3 regions of the Streptococcus sp. SR4 genome follow, and region 3 is predicted to be linked to each of the others. Evidence: predicted binding sites of a transcription regulator. Region 3 holds the regulator's gene; each other region holds the start of a gene.
The links. Region 3 encodes Rex, which represses fermentation and respiration genes when NADH is low (regulators of the CRP and FNR family bind a similar motif). Its sites were predicted from a motif close to TTGTGAANTANTTCACAA; they were not measured.

Region 1: a site for Rex is predicted at 1,352-1,369, ahead of HMPREF1519_RS04830 ((S)-acetoin forming diacetyl reductase). Genes of this name have one in related genera too.
Region 2: a site for Rex is predicted at 1,328-1,345, ahead of pflB (formate C-acetyltransferase). Genes of this name have one in related genera too.

The regions. Positions count from the first base shown of each region.
Region 1 is NZ_AZYW01000046.1:19,615-22,895, forward strand. Features, by position in the region: gene lepA (translation elongation factor 4) at 1-54, opposite strand, end outside; gene HMPREF1519_RS10585 (hypothetical protein) at 175-339, opposite strand; gene HMPREF1519_RS04830 ((S)-acetoin forming diacetyl reductase) at 441-1,205, opposite strand; gene HMPREF1519_RS04835 (rhodanese-like domain-containing protein) at 1,417-1,710, opposite strand; gene ndk (nucleoside-diphosphate kinase) at 1,712-2,125, opposite strand; gene HMPREF1519_RS04845 (cobalamin-independent methionine synthase II family protein) at 2,293-3,281, shown strand, end outside.
Region 2 is NZ_AZYW01000068.1:244,426-247,706, forward strand. Features, by position in the region: gene HMPREF1519_RS08935 (hypothetical protein) at 1-85, opposite strand, end outside; gene dinB (DNA polymerase IV) at 186-1,295, opposite strand; gene pflB (formate C-acetyltransferase) at 1,563-3,281, shown strand, end outside.
Region 3 is NZ_AZYW01000068.1:58,022-61,302, forward strand. Features, by position in the region: gene HMPREF1519_RS07985 (cysteine desulfurase family protein) at 1-579, shown strand, start outside; gene HMPREF1519_RS07990 (DUF1831 domain-containing protein) at 581-928, shown strand; gene HMPREF1519_RS07995 (redox-sensing transcriptional repressor Rex) at 1,070-1,729, shown strand; gene HMPREF1519_RS08000 (gamma-glutamyl-gamma-aminobutyrate hydrolase family protein) at 1,722-2,417, shown strand; gene radC (RadC family protein) at 2,474-3,160, opposite strand; gene HMPREF1519_RS08010 (rhamnan synthesis F family protein) at 3,210-3,281, opposite strand, start outside.

The DNA.
Region 1 (3,281 bases), on a different contig from region 3:
AGAGAAGTTACGAATCTTCTCCTGTCGTTGTTTTAATTCTTCAATATTTGGCATTTTTATCTTTCCTAGTTCTTACTTGTGATTATAAAAAAACTAATCGTTACCTTCTATTATACAAAAAAGACAGGCTTTTGCCTATCTCTAATATCTGCTTTCTGACTGCATTAGTCCTTCTTATTTCTTAAAAGTATCGTTGTAGTGCTTATTAATAATTGCTGAGCGCTTGTTTTCTGTTGAACTACTTGAAAATGGCCCCAACCCACAGGCAAGTACAACAACCCCTAATAGAATAAGACAGAAAAATGGGTGTTCAACAATATACTGCAAAATGTCTGACATCGGGATACTCCTTTTAAAGCATAATTAATTACCATTATATTATCAGAAATATTATGTTATATCAAGCAAAAAAAGAGAGCTTCTCGCTCTCCCTTTCAATCTTAATGGAATTGCATACCACCATCAACGATGATTGTTTGACCTGTGATGTAGTTTGAGTCAGGTCCAGCAAGGAAGCTAACTGCTGCTGCTACGTCTTCAGGTTCAGACAAACGTTTGAGGGTAATATCTTTAGCAAAAGTTTGCATACCCCATTCATCATCTTTACCAGCATTTTTACCAACTTCGTGGGCAATGTCAAACATCATTGGAGTCTTAACGATACCTGGTGCATAAGCATTGACAGTGATGCCTGAATCAGCCAAATCACGCGCCAAAGTTTGAGTGATACCACGCACAGCAAATTTAGTACCACCGTATACAGTCAAGTTAGGGTTACCAACGACACCAGCCTGAGATGTTGCATTGATGATTTTACCACCATGGCCGAGTGCTTTAAATTGTGCTTGTGCAGCTTGAGCACCCCAGATAACACCACCGACATTGATGTTAAATGTACGTTGGAACTGTTCTTCAGTAATTGTATCAAGAGGTGTTGTTGGAGCCACACCGGCATTATTAACAACAACATTCAAATCGCCAAAGTGATCAACAACTTTTTGGAAAGCAGCTGCTACTTCAGCTTGTTTAGATACATCAGCTACAACTGCAAATGCTTTGTCTGCTGACAATTCAGCAACAGCTTTTTCTGCAGTTTCAGCGTTGTAGTCCAATACTCCGACTTTAAAACCATCTTCAACCAAACGTTTTGCAATCGCAAAACCAATACCTTGACCTGCACCTGTAACAATAGCAACTTTTGACATACGAAATCCTCCTCTACCAATTGAGTAACGGACCCAATAATAGTTCTTATCTCAATTGGAATACGCTAAGTTAGTCAAGTTCTGGCAAAGTCATTTTCATAGGCTTTGTCTTAACTCAAATAAAATTCTACCCCTTTATGAAAACGTTGTCAAGTAATTATCAAACTTTTCTGAAAACAAATAAGACCACCCTTGGGTGACCTTATTCCTATTATTCCTCAAATTCAAAACCTAGTGCTTCCATATCGTCCAAGCCGCCCAAGTTAGTCACCTTAGTATAGCCTCGCTCTTTAAGAACTGATGCAGCAAATTCAGCACGAGGTCCCATTTTACAATAAAGATAAATGGAATCGTCTTTTTTAGCTGGAATGTCAGCGGTGAAAACCTGCGTGTGAGGAATTAATAAGGCATCCTTAACATGACCTTCTCCATACTCTTCTGGAGTTCTGACATCAATCAATAGTCCACCCTTAGCTAAATCTGATTGAATCTGTACTATATCCATCCTACTCACCAAACCAAATCTTAATTTCTCGAGCCGCAGATTCTTCTGAATCAGAGCCATGAACGATATTTGGAATCATGTCACCATCTGGTGCGGTTGCAAAGTCTCCACGAATCGTTCCAGGAACAGCATCCCCAGGATTAGTTGCTCCCATCATATCACGCCATGACTTGATAACACCTGGACCAGAAATAATACCAATAACGGATGGACCACTCATCATAAATTCTGCAATGCTAGGAAAAAAAGGTTTATCAACCAATTGAGCATAATGTTCTTTAAGACGTTCTTCGTCAAGTGTCAGCATTTCCATTCGTTCAATAATGAAACCACGACGTTCAATACGATCAATCACTTGTCCCATCAAGTGTCGTTTTACAGCATCTGGTTTAATAATAAAAAATGTTTTTTGCATGTTCCCAACCTTCATTGTTTTCTTTTCATTTTACCATAGGAAGTATCATTTTGCAGACCAAAACTTTATATAGTCTTAAACTATACCCACAGGAAGAAAATAACTATTTTCAATTGAAATAAATAAAAAGTATTATAGACATAAAATCTTATTTTGAGGTGAATCTTATGACAAAATCTAAATTTCAATTAGTTGGTTCTCTCCTTCGTCCTGCAGATCTCCGTAAATACAAGGACGAAATCGAGCACCGTGACGATATCCAGTATCCTTTCTACGATGCCCTTCCTGGTTATCAAGAAACTGAAACTGCAGATATTAAGCAAATTGTAGCTGACCAAAAGGCTAATGGTATTGACATCCTTACCGATGGTGAGTTCGGGCGTTCTATGTGGCACTTGGACTTTGTCTGGGGTCTCAAAGGGATCGAACGTTACATTGCTGAGCATGGTTATACATTTAAAGACCACGATGGCGGACAATATGAGACTCGTAAGGATATTGGGATTCGTATCACTGAACCTCTCTCAGGTAAAAACCACCATTACCTAGATATCTATAAATTGGTTAAGGCTGAAGCTGGTGATGAAGATACCAAACAAACTATCTGGGGACCTGCTCATGCCTACACTGAACTTGCTATCTTTGACCGTTTGGCTGGTCCAGGACAAGTCTATGAAACAAATGAAGACCTTAAAAAAGGTTTGATTAATGCCTATAAAGAATTCTTGGAAGAATACAAGACAGTTGGTGGAAAAATCGTTCAATTTGACGACTGTCTCTGGGAACTCTTTGACCCATCAAACCCTGCAAGTTTCTTTGCGGAAGGTAATTCTGATTTGGCAGAATTGGCTGATGAGTTTGTATCAATCAATAATGAAGTTGTAGATTATGCTCATGAACTTGGTTTAACGGTTTGGACACACAACTGTCGTGGTAACTATGAAAGCCGTTCTGCTGCCGAAGGAACTTACGAAGCCATTGCTAAGAAGTTCTTGGCAGAGCAACACTATGATCGCTTCTTCCTTGAATGGGACAGCGATACAGCTGGTGATATCAAGGCTCTCGAAGCCCTCAAAGATAGCAAAGCTGAAGTTGTACTAGGACTTTTGTCATCTAAAACAACTGAACTTGACGACGAAGAACGTGTTCTTGACTT
Region 2 (3,281 bases), 190 kb from region 3:
TCTCAGCTGGCTTATTGGAAGCACAAGCTACGAGAAGCAAGCAAGCTGCCAGAATCAGTCCTAAATAGGTAAGAACTTTTTTCATTAAGATTATTCCCTCATTTCTTTTAGTTACTATTTAAGATAGCATAGGTCTGATGATTCTTCAAGGTCACTTTCCAAAAGAAAAAATCAAAACTCTACTATTATAATGACTCTAAATCATCTAGGTCCAATTGCCTGCCTTCTTGATCTTCCAGACCCGTCAGCGTCACACCGAGCAGGCGAACACCGCTGCTATTTTCCTCCAATTGATCAAAAATGGTATGGGCAATTCTTTCGATGGTGTCGAAATCCTGAGTCGATTTGTCCAAGGTCATACGCTTGGTTAAGGTCGAGAAATCCGAATAACGGACCTTGATGACAATAATTCGACCAACTTTTTTATTTTTCTGAGCACTTTCAGCTACCCGCCTAGCATTCTTAGTCAACTCAGCCTTGATGTCATCTTCATTATAAAGAAGCTTGCCGTAGGTTCGCTCACTTCCGATAGATTTACGGACGCGATTGGGCCTGACAGGACTATTGGAAATCCCTCTGGCCTTTCGAAAGAGATCAAATCCAAAACGTCCAAAACGATCAATCAGCGTCATCTCAGGAATCTTCAGAAGATCGGCACCGGTGTATATTTCCATATCATGAAGACGTTCAACTGACTTTTTACCTACCCCATGAAACTTTTCAATAGGGAGCTTTTCCAAAAATTCCTGAGCCTCCTCTGGAAGCACCACCGTCAAACCAGCAGGCTTTTGAAAATCAGAAGCTAGTTTGGCGATAAATTTATTGTAGGAAACGCCTGCTGAACAAGTCAGATGAAGTTCCTGCCAGATATCATACTGGATAAGTTTAGCTACCTTAACCGCCGATTTGATACCAAGTTTATTTATCGTCACATCAAGATAGGCTTCGTCGATAGACATAGGCTCTACCAAGTCGGTATAGCGTTTAAAAATCTCACGAATCTGCATCCCTACCTCTCGGTAATGACTATAATTTCCTGAGATAAAGACAGCATTAGGACAACGTTCATAGGCTTCCTTAGAAGACATGGCTGAATGGACACCATATTTTCTAGCCTCGTAATTACAGGTTGATACCACACCACGTCCCCCTGTTTTTCTAGGGTCGTGACCGATAATAACCGGTTTGTCCTTAAGACTGGGGTCATCCCTCATCTCGACCTGAGCAAAAAAGGCGTCCATGTCAATATGGATGATTTTCCGACTGGTATCATTTATTAGAGGAAACTCTAACATGGCTCCCTGCCTCCTTTCTCAGATTTATCTCATTGTAAAGCTTTTCACATAAAACTTTGGGACTACAAAGCATTCTCCCCTTATGATACCAAAATCTACCAAAAAACAGAAATTTATAATACAGATTTGTCGTTTTCAAAACTGTATTATAAAAGAATGTCTCTAAAAACACAGTTTTAAAGTTGTGTAAGCGGTTACTGTGTGATAGAATACTTCTAGAGAATGTAACAGATAATTTTGTTACTAGAATTATAGGAGATTCAAACTATGGCAACGGTTAAAACCAACACAGATGTTTTTGAAAAAGCGTGGGAAGGCTTTAAAGGAACTGACTGGAAAGAAAAAGCTAGCGTTTCACGTTTCGTTCAAGCAAACTACACACCTTATGATGGTGACGAAAGCTTCCTTGCAGGACCAACTGAACGCTCTCTAAAAATTAAAAAAATCGTAGATGAAACTAAAGCAGGCTATGAAGCTGAAGGACGCTTCCCAATGGATACTCGTCCAACTTCAATCGCTGACATTGACGCAGGATACATTTCAAAAGAAGATGAACTTATCTATGGTATCCAAAATGATGAGCTCTTTAAATTGAACTTCATGCCTAAAGGTGGTATCCGTATGGCGGAAACTGCTTTGAAAGAACACGGTTATGAACCAGACCCAGCTGTACACGAAATTTTCACAAAATACGTGACTACAGTTAACGATGGTATCTTCCGTGCTTACACTTCAAACATCCGTCGTGCACGTCACGCTCACACAGTTACTGGTCTTCCAGATGCTTACTCACGTGGACGTATCATCGGGGTTTACGCTCGTCTTGCCCTCTACGGTGCTGACTACTTGATGCAAGAAAAAGTTAACGACTGGAATGCTATCAAAGAAATCGACGAAGAAACTATCCGTCTTCGTGAAGAAGTTAACCTTCAATACCAAGCACTTCAAGACGTTGTTCGCCTTGGTGACCTTTACGGTGTAGATGTTCGTCGCCCAGCCTTCGATACTAAAGAAGCTATCCAATGGACAAACATCGCCTTCATGGCAGTATGTCGTGTGATCAACGGTGCCGCTACATCTCTTGGACGTGTGCCAATCGTTCTTGATATCTATGCAGAACGTGACCTTGCTCGTGGTACTTACACTGAATCAGAAATCCAAGAATTCGTTGATGATTTCGTTATGAAACTTCGTACAGTTAAGTTTGCTCGTACAAAAGCTTACGACCAATTGTACTCAGGTGACCCAACATTCATCACAACTTCTATGGCTGGTATGGGTGCTGACGGACGTCACCGTGTTACTAAGATGGACTACCGTTTCTTGAACACTCTTGACAATATCGGTAACTCTCCAGAACCAAACTTGACAGTTCTTTGGACTGACAAATTGCCTTACTCATTCCGTCGCTACTGTATGCACATGAGCCACAAACACTCTTCTATCCAATACGAAGGTGTAACTACTATGGCTAAAGACGGATACGGTGAAATGAGCTGTATCTCATGTTGTGTATCACCACTTGACCCAGAAAACGAAGAACAACGTCACAACATCCAATACTTCGGTGCTCGTGTTAACGTACTTAAAGCCCTTCTTACTGGTTTGAACGGTGGTTACGACGATGTTCATAAAGACTACAAAGTATTTGATATCGATCCAATCCGTGATGAAGTTCTTGACTTTGACACTGTTAAAGCTAACTTCGAAAAATCTCTTGACTGGTTGACTGACACTTACGTAGATGCCCTTAACATCATCCACTACATGACTGATAAGTACAACTATGAAGCTGTTCAAATGGCCTTCTTGCCAACTAAACAACGTGCTAACATGGGATTCGGTATCTGTGGTTTCGCAAATACTGTTGATACATTGTCAGCAATCAAATACGCTACAGTTAAACCAATCCGTGACGAAGATGGCTACATCTACGACTACGAAACAATCGGTGAATACCCACGTTGGGGTGAAGATGACCCACGT
Region 3 (3,281 bases):
GCAGGAAAGCTTCCTATTCACCCAGAGGAACTTGGAGCCGATTTTCTCTCTATTAGTGCCCATAAATTCCACGGACCTAAAGGTGTCGGCTTGCTCTATCATAACGATTTGCATTTTGACAACCTACTCCACGGTGGTGAGCAAGAAGAAAAACGCCGTGCCAGTACTGAAAATCTGGTCGGTATTGCCGGTATGACCGCAGCTTACAAACAAGCTAGCGAGAATTACCAAGACAATTACCAGCATGTTGAAACGATTCGTCAGGCCTTTCTAGATTCCCTTACCATTCCTTATGAAATCAATGGTGGAAGACCTAGCCTACCTCACGTCATCAACATCAGTTTTCCTGGTAAGGAAAATGGGCCTCTCTTAACCTTGTTAGACCTAGCAGGCTTTGCTGTCTCAACGGGTTCTGCTTGTACTGCTGGAACTGTTGACCCTAGCCACGTCATCCAGGCCCTCTATGGCAAGGATTCTGACAAGCTAAAAACAGCCATTCGCATTAGTTTATCAGAGGAAAATACCGCTGAAGAACTCCAGGCCCTAGCAGAAAAACTTAATCAAATCATAGGAGACTAACATGGCATTTGAAAAAAGCATTCATTTGACTGACTGTAAATACCGTTACACCATCAGTCCTAATGTCAAAAAATTCACCCTACGTGATACGACTTTTGTGCAAAATAAAATCGGAAACTACGAGTTGCACCGCCTTCTCGAAAAAGTGCCTAACTCAGGCGAAGGTTTCCCACTCAAAATCACTATTAACAAAGACTTGACTGGTTTCAAATTGTCGATTACAGACAAATCTGGCCTTCGTAACGTTAATATCTTTAAAAATGAAGATCATCACATCTTGCAAGAGAAATTCTATTTCTTGATGCAGAGTTTGGTTGATCGTAACGTTTTCGAGCAAGAAGAAGTCTAAATTTTTTCTTACTACATAGAAATAGCCTATCCATGTGATAGGTTTTTTATATCGCCTCATCTACACTATTTTGTTGCAATCTTCACAAACTTTTCTTAAAATATAAGAGAATCATACTAATTAAAGAAAGGAAAGCGATCAATGACATTTGAGAAAAACATCCCAAACGCCACTGCCAAACGTCTCTCTCTCTACTATCGTATTTTCAAACGATTCCATCGTGAAAATATCGACAAAGCAAGCTCTAAACAAATTGCTGAAGCGATTGGGATTGACCCTGCTACTGTTCGTCGGGACTTCTCCTACTTTGGCGAACTAGGTCGTCGTGGTTTTGGTTATGACGTGAACAAGCTAATGACATTTTTCGCTGAACTCCTTAATGACAATGCGACAACAAAGGTACTCCTCGTAGGTGTTGGTAATGTCGGGCGTGCCCTCCTCCACTACCGTTTTCAAGAGCGTAACCGCATGCAGCTAGTCATGGCTTTTGATACAGACGATAACGAACTGGTTGGAACTCAAACCGAAGACAAGATTCCTATCTATGGGATTTCCCAGATTAAGGACAAGATTGCCCAAGAAGATATCAAAACAGCCATCCTTACAGTGCCATCAGTTAAGGCCCAGGAGGTGGCTGATCTTTTGGTTGAGGCTGGAATTGAAGGCATTCTCTGCTTCTCTCCGGTCAACCTCAATCTTCCACGCCATGTGGTGGTCCAATATGTAGACTTGACTAGCGAACTACAAACCCTACTCTATTTCATGAAAGAAGAAGAAAAATCAAGGAGAAACAATGACTAAACCAATTATCGGAATCACTGCCAATGTAAGGCCTAATCCAGCCCATGAAGACATCAACTGGTCCTATGCCCCATCTGGCTTTGTAGAAGGAGTTCAAAGAGCCGGTGGCCTAGCAATCCTACTACCAGTATCCGATCCTTCGGAAGCCAAGACCTACATCTCCATGATTGACAAACTCATCCTGATCGGTGGACAAAACGTTGACCCTAAATTCTACAACGAAGAGAACCATGCCAGTGAAGATGACTTCTTCCTCGAACGGGATATCTTTGAAATGGCACTCATCGAGGAAGCTACTAAGCAAAAGAAACCCATCTTTTCAATCTGTCGTGGAACCCAACTCATGAACGTCGCACTTGGTGGTAGCCTCCATCAAGATATTGAGAATCACTGGCAGGACAAGCCTTCTGATTACCTCTACCATGAGATGATTGTTGATGAGAACAGCAAGTTGGCAGAAATCTACGGACGCGAAACGTCTATCAACTCCTTCCACCATCAAAGTATCAAACACTTGGCCTCTGACCTTCGTGTCATTGCGCGTGATCCTGAGGACAACACAGTCGAAGCTGTTGAGTCAAATAGTCCAGACCTTCGCTTTCTTGGTGTACAGTGGCACCCAGAGCTTCTCCTAGACAAACGTGAAGAAGACCTCAAACTCTTTGAATACGTCGTTAACGAACTTTAAAAGCAACTGAGACTGCACTCAGTTGCTTTTTCTTGTCTTTATCCCATCGGCTCAATCTAAAGCTCAAAATCCTCCCTCTCCTCACGAAAGGAATAATAGGTTGATTTTCCAACAATCAGATGATCAAGCAGACAAATCCCTAAGTCATCACAGGACCGCTTAATCTTTTGAGTAAAATCAATATCATTACGACTAGGATAGGCTTCCCCCGAAGGATGATTGTGAACCACAATCAAAGACGTTGCCATCAGATGACAGGCATAATGTAAAATCTCACGTGGCTCAGCAATCGAACGACGGACCCCACCAATAAAGACCGTCTTTTGCTGAATAATACGGTTCTGCGTATCCAAATAGATAGCCACCAGATGCTCCTGAGGCTTGTCGCCAATATCCAACATCATACGACGCGCCACCTGCTGGCTAGACATAATCTGCTCAGACCGAGCCAACTCAGCCTTCTCAATCCGCTTAGCCAACTCCACCATAGCCTTGAGCTCAATAGACTTCACACGCCCAATACCAGGAATCTCCTGAAGCTCATTCAAGGACAAACGAGACAAATCCGCCAAACTCGTCATCCCTTTCAAAATACGATTGGCCATAGATAGGACCGACTCAGACCTAGTCCCTGTCCGCAGCACTATCGCCAACAACTCCTGGTCCGACAAAACCTCTGCTCCCTTCTGTAAGAGTCGCTCACGAGGCAAAAGCCCCGACTCCTCAGATACAATACTATACATAAGAAAAAACCTCCTACTTACCTATTCGTAAGTGGGAGGGGGATAATTACTATTTCATAGTATTTTTACTACTCTTGGATGTAAATCTACGTTTTATTCTTCTCAAAATATACTTCACAGC